DNA from 2 places in the Solibacillus sp. GQ1 genome. Region 1 is predicted to be linked to the other one. Evidence: riboswitches for the same ligand, from Rfam matches in the RefSeq annotation. Region 1 holds a riboswitch; the other holds the start of a gene.
What was found. Region 1 has a riboswitch for glycine ahead of AC6CH1_RS05850 (amino acid permease). Riboswitches for the same ligand answer to the same signal wherever they lie in the genome.

Region 1 (3,422 bases):
TGCATCATTTGTTGACTGCGCCATATTGACATGGCTGTTAGGACTAATGATTGAATAAGTACCTTTTTCTTCCCCTAAAATTTCCAGTGCGCGGTTTGCAATTACTTCATTGGCATTCATGTTCATTGAAGTGCCTGCTCCGCCCTGAATTGGATCTACAACGAACTGGTCATGTAATAGTCCTGAAATAATGTCATCTGATGCTTGTGCAATTGCATTAGCAATTACTGGATCCAATTTGCCGATAGCGGCATTTGCAAGTGCCGAACTTTTCTTTACGATGGCAAATGCACGAATTAATTCAGGGTGCATTGTCATTTTAGTAATCGGGAAATTTTCTAATGCACGAGTTGTTTGAACGCCGTAATAAACGTCCTTTGGAATTTCTAATGTGCCTAAAAAGTCTTTTTCAATACGTGTACTCATTTGTACAAACCCTCCAAGAGAATGGTGTAATAGTTGGATAAACAACTACATTATACGCCATATAATAATAAAAGCTTACTTGCTGAATTATTAGTTTATTTAACGTTCTCACGTAAGCTTAAATTAACCAATATTAACAAATATAATGAGTGAAATTTCGTAACTTTTTGATTTTCTATACGACTAATTAGGAAAGGGATAAAGGGATGAGGTGATTGTCGATGAAGAAATGGTTAAGTTATATGCTGGTCGTGGGAATGATCTTGCTCCTTGCAGCATGTAATACGAAAGAAAACGAAACATCAACCGATTCAACTGAACCTGTGCAGGAAGAAAATAATGAAAATAAAGTAGAATATGAATTACTGTTTCATTTAGATTCGATACCTCCTGAGGTCGGTACGAGTATTTCAATCGTGCAGGATGAAAAGCTTTATACTACTTGGGCCGATATTTTTGGTTTTGAGTCGGTTCCATCTGTCGATTTTGAAACAGAGGAAGTGCTGTTTGTCACAGGATATTCGGATGGTTGTGGAAGAGAAATTGAGAAAATCGAAAAAGATGAGGATATTTTAGTCATTACCTTAAACTATCCGGAAGATATTCGCAGCGAGAAAGACATCGTCTGCACAGAAATCGCTTTGGACAATACGTATGTTGTCAAAATGAAAAAGACTAACACCTCAAAAGGAAAGCTGATTGATATCAATCGAACAACATATGAAGAAGATTCAACGGTTCAGGAAAAATTGCAGTAAACGAATACAGTAATACGAGGGGCTACCAATTCCTCTATATGAATATTACACTGAAAATATCGAATTTTCGGTGTAATATTTTTTTGGTCATGAATTTTCTGCAAGAAGAAAACATTATGTTGGGAATAAGGTTAAATTGCTATTTACATAATAAACGACTCCGATTGTCCATTGTAAGACGGTCAAAAAATTGGTAGTATGATTATCGTACAATAATAGTATTGAACGCGAACTATAGGAAACTGGAAGATGCCAGGGACCTATAGGCAACTAATTGCATACATATCAAGCGTTGATCGTCGTGGATAAAACTACTGACGGGAGCAGTTTCTGGAGAGAGCGCGATAATCCGCGTCGCCGAAGGGTTCACAATCTCAGGCAAAAGGACAGAAGAGTAATGAGAGACGCTTTTCTTTAACATAGGGTGTATGAACACCCATTGTTTAATGAAAAGCCCTCGATAGATGTCACAGATTTTTTGAAATCTGGGCGCGATTTTGCAGAGGCGAAATCGATTATTCTTAGACACAGGGACTGGCATATTATCAGTCCCTGTTTTTATTCCAGAAAAATTTACTTGATGGACCGCGATGAAGTACTTATTATTTTGCGCTGTGTAAACAGACAAAATACTTATCCTTTGGAGGAATCGTTTTGGAACAACAAGAATTAAAGCGCGATCTGAAAAATCGCCACGTTCAGTTAATTGCGATTGGAGGAACGATCGGAACGGGGTTGTTTTTAGGGTCAGGTAAAGCGATCTCACTTGCAGGACCTTCTATTATCTTTGCATACTTAATCGTTGGAACCGCACTATTTTTCGTCATGCGTGCACTTGGCGAATTGCTTTTATCAAAAGGCGGCTATGCATCTTTTACTGAGTTCGCCACTGAATACTTAGGGGACTGGGCAGGCTATATTACAGGCTGGACATACTGGTTTTGCTGGATTATGACGGCAATGGCAGATATTATCGCTGTCGGCATGTACACGCAGTACTGGTTTGATATCCCGCAATGGGTACCGGCTATCGCATGTTTAGTAGTTTTACTTATTTTGAATTTATTGACGGTCAAACTGTTCGGAGAGCTGGAGTTTTGGTTTGCGTTAATTAAGATCATCACAATTGTTGCGTTGATCGCAATAGGTATTGTATTGCTGATTATTGGCTTTGAAACAGATACAGGCAAGGTTGCTGTATCAAATTTATGGGAGCATGGCGGATTATTCCCGAATGGGGCATTTGGATTTTTAATGGCGTTCCAAATGGTTGTCTTTGCATTCGTTGGTGTTGAATTAGTAGGGGTAGCAGCTGCTGAAACGGCAAACCCGCAAAAGAATATCCCATCTGCAATTAATAAAATTCCCGTTCGTATTCTGCTGTTTTATGTAGGAGCATTATTCGTAATTTTAACAATCAACCCTTGGGATACATTAAGCGCGTCAAGCTCACCATTCGTTCAGGTTTTCGCATTGGTAGGTATTCCGATTGCAGCAGGTTTGATTAACTTTGTTGTACTGACATCAGCTGCTTCTGCAGGAAATAGCGGAATGTTCTCAACGAGTCGTATGCTGTTCAGTTTAAGTAGTAATAAACAAGCACCAAAAGCTTACGGTAAATTAAACAAAAATGCGGTGCCGCAAAATGGTCTGTTATTTTCTGCGGTTGTAGTATCGATTGGTGCATTGCTTAGCTATTTCATGCCGGACGATGCATTTAGTATCGTGACAACAATTAGTGCAATTTGTTTTATTTGGGTTTGGAGCATTATTCTGATTTCGCATATTATTTACAAAAAGCGTCATCCGGAATTACATAGATCTTCAATTTTCAAAGCACCTTTAACACCATTTATCAACTATTTAATATTGGCCTTCTTCTTGTTTTTACTAATCATTATGGCCATTTCCGAGTCTACGAGAACTTCACTGCTGTTAACACCGTTATGGTTTATACTGCTATTTGTTCTTTATAAGGTTCGTAAAAGATAATTAGGCAAATCCAACATGTTATAAAAAACGGAAAACACGCAAATTCAAAGATACCGAGAATTTGCGTGTTTTTCATATTGAAAATTATATGTTTATATTTAACTCCAGTACTGCAGAGCAAGTTGCTGTCCTTGCTGAATTTTTGCCCATTGTTCAGCTTCTGTAAGTTCATTGCCGCCATCGCAGGAAGCGAAACCGCATTGGTGTGAAATGAACAAACGGTCTTTGTCGATAATTTTAGACGCT
Region 2 (3,422 bases), 760 kb from region 1:
CCTCCAAAATGAGAAGGGTGCATTATTTTTGCTGGCTGTATTTTTATTGTTCATAGTTTCCGGAGCTGCTGTTTTCTATACAAATGCATATTTTGCGCAAATAAAAGTATATAATTCATTGGAATCTATTTACGTTCGTGCTACGATAAATATACTAAATTTACCTTAAAGTTCGACTTCTTTTTGCAAAGTCGAAAAAATGTCGCATAATGCGATTTTGTTTGACCTAAAAATATTTCTGTTTAAGTAGCAAAATAGAAACGAAAGAATAGGTAGAGGCGTAATTGATTAAGTAGTCCGTAATAGAAGAAGGTGAACAGCATGCGTAAAATTTATTTAGTAGGATTTATGGGGTGCGGAAAAAGTGCGATTGGAAGACGTTTAAGTTTTTTCTTGAAAATGCCGTATTACGATATGGATCATGAAATTGTACGACAACAGGGTATGACAATTCCTGAAATTTTCGAGAAATACGGCGAAGCACACTTCCGAAAAATCGAGACGGAATTTTTAAAGAACTTTCGTGATGAAGCATGCATTATCGCTACAGGCGGTGGGGTAGCCGTAAATGAAGAAAACAGGAGAATTATGCGCCAGACAGGGCTTGTATTTTTTCTTGATGCAAAATTTGAAGATATTTATATGCGTATTCGGAATGACAAAAACCGTCCCATTGTTCAATCATCAACGGAGCAAGAATTGGAAAATCTGTATCACCAACGCAGAAAGAATTATCGACTAGCTGGCCATATACAAGTACTGACAGCCGGGAGAACGTTAAGACAAATTGTTGAGTACATCGGCTTTCAAGTAAAACGTCTTAAAGGCGAATGATTACTGGATAATCGTACTTAATGTTCGTATTTTGAATAAAATTAAAAAAAGATTGCGTTTGCATTATATTCAATGTTAGGATATTGCTAAGAAGAGCAATAACATGAAGTAAATAATCTAACGCGGATGATGGTACGGGGAGAGAACGTGATGTCACGTCGCCGAAGGAGCAAATAGCTATGCTATGAATCTCTCAGGCAAAAAGACTCGTATTGGACGCAACTCTGGAGAGTGCTGTAATCAGCTATTGTTGCGAACAGCCACCAACGGGGAAAGCCTAAATTGTGATAGTGGATCAAATTTGGGTGTAACTTTCAGGTGCAAGGACAGAGAATCTCGGTAAAGGGGATTCGTCTGTCTTTTTTTGTGGAGAAATCGGCTTTTAATATTCTGATGATTCTAATAAAAAGATAGATTTACACTTTGATAGGTGTAATGTTGTTTCCCCTTACAAAGCAAAACGAACATACATAACTAAAGGAGGAAATGAACATGACAAATGAATTAAAGCTAAAGCGCACACCACTTTTTGATGAATATGCAAAGTATGGTGGAAAAACAGTTGATTTTGGCGGCTGGGAATTACCGGTACAATTTTCTTCGATTAAAGAGGAGCATGATGCGGTTCGTAACCGTGCAGGACTTTTTGATGTATCCCATATGGGGGAAATTATCGTAGAAGGTCCGGATGCACTAGTTTATCTACAAAAGATGCTTTCCAACGATATTTCTAAAATTGCAGTTGGCGGCGCACAATACAGTGCACTATGTTATGAAGATGGCGGTGTTGTTGACGATTTACTGACATACCGTTTGGAAGATAACCGTTATTTACTATGTGTTAATGCAGCGAATATTGAAAAGGACTTTGAATGGTTACAGCAGCATGTCGAAGGGGATGTCAAAGTGACAAATGTGTCAGATGACTATGCTCAAATCGCATTGCAAGGACCATTATCTCAGGAAGTTCTGCAAACATTAACAGCAACAGATTTAACGGCAATTAAATATTTTAAATTCCAGGACAATGTGGATGTAGGCGGTCATTCGGTTCTAGTTTCTCGCTCTGGCTATACAGGTGAAGACGGATTTGAAATTTACGGGACACCAGCAGCGATTGTCGATTTATGGAACAAAATTTTGGAAGCAGGAAAAGACAAAGGTGTAGTAGCGGCCGGTTTAGGAGCACGTGATACACTTCGCTTTGAAGCTTGCTTACCATTATATGGCCAAGAGATTTCAAAAGAGATTTCACCATTGGAAGCGGGAATTGGCTTTGCGGTGAAATTGGCAAAGGATCCGCAATTTATCGGTCAGCAAGCATTAATTGACCAAAAAGAAAATGGCCTAACACGTAAATCTGTAGGCATCGAGATGATTGATAAAGGTATTCCCCGCCATGGCTATAAAGTATTTAAAGATGGTGAAGAGATTGGTTTTGTAACTACAGGAACTCAGTCACCAATGACAAAGCGTAATATCGGCTTAGCTTTAATTGACGCAAAATTCACAGAAGTTGGAACTGAATTAGAAATTGAAGTACGAAAAAATAGAGCAAAAGCAGTTGTTGTTGAAACTCCATTTTACAAGCGTGCAAAATAAAATGAAACTTCAATCAGTGGGGGTCTTCATCCCCTAGATTGATAGTTGAACCAAGCTTACTGCCCGTTAATGCGGGATAAAACTTTTGAAAAGAGGGTTAACAATGAAACATCGTTATTTACCAATGACGGAACAAGATAAACAAGAAATGTTAGACCGTATCGGGGTTGCGACAATTGATGAGCTTTTCGAGGATATTCCTGAGAAAGTTCGCTTCCAAGGAAGCTACAATATTAAACCTGCCAAGTCAGAAGCCGCTTTAATGAAGGAACTGGCACAACTTGCTTCAAAAAATAAAGATACAGCAAGCAATGTATCGTTTTTAGGTGCAGGTGTATACAACCACTATAAACCGGTAATTGTTGATCACGTTATTTCACGTTCGGAGTTCTATACAGCATACACTCCATATCAGCCGGAAATTTCACAAGGTGAACTTCAAGCGATTTTTGAGTTCCAAACGATGATCGCAGAACTGACAGGCATGGATATTGCAAACTCTTCTATGTATGATGGCGGTACGGCATTGGCAGAAGCAGGTATGCTTGCTGCAGGTCATACACGTCGCGGAAAGTTACTTGTTTCAGGAGCTGTACATCCGGAGTATCAAGATGTTGTGAAAATGTATGCTACAGGACAATCAATAGAAGTCGTTACAATTCCTGCAAAAGACGGTGTGACAGACATCGAAGCACTAAAAGGCCTGATCGATGACCAAACAGCCGGCGTAATCGTTCAATATCCGAACTTCTTTGGTCAAGTTGAAAACCTGCAGCCGCTTGCAGACATTACACATGACGCAAAAGGATTGTTTATCGTATCTGCGAACCCGTTAGCTCTTGGCGTTTTAACACCACCAGGAAAATTAGGCGCAGATATTACAGTTGGGGATGCACAAGTATTCGGAATTGCTGAAGCGTTCGGTGGTCCACACTGTGGCTATTTCGCGGTAACGAATAAATTAATGCGTAAAGTACCTGGCCGTC

Region 2: it holds a riboswitch for glycine, as region 1 does, so the genes downstream of both, gcvT (glycine cleavage system aminomethyltransferase GcvT) here and AC6CH1_RS05850 (amino acid permease) in region 1, are expected to answer to the same signal.

What each region holds. Positions count from the first base shown of each region.
Region 1 covers NZ_JCAXEX010000001.1:1,193,698-1,197,119, forward strand. The annotation lists gene aspA (aspartate ammonia-lyase) at 1-426, opposite strand, end outside; gene AC6CH1_RS05845 (dehydrogenase) at 648-1,184, shown strand; glycine riboswitch at 1,505-1,584, shown strand; gene AC6CH1_RS05850 (amino acid permease) at 1,839-3,176, shown strand; gene AC6CH1_RS05855 (cobalamin-independent methionine synthase II family protein) at 3,275-3,422, opposite strand, start outside.
Region 2 covers NZ_JCAXEX010000001.1:1,955,885-1,959,306, reverse strand. The annotation lists gene comGF (competence type IV pilus minor pilin ComGF) at 1-12, shown strand, start outside; gene AC6CH1_RS10020 (shikimate kinase) at 322-834, shown strand; glycine riboswitch at 961-1,053, shown strand; glycine riboswitch at 1,057-1,166, shown strand; gene gcvT (glycine cleavage system aminomethyltransferase GcvT) at 1,327-2,436, shown strand; gene gcvPA (aminomethyl-transferring glycine dehydrogenase subunit GcvPA) at 2,540-3,422, shown strand, end outside.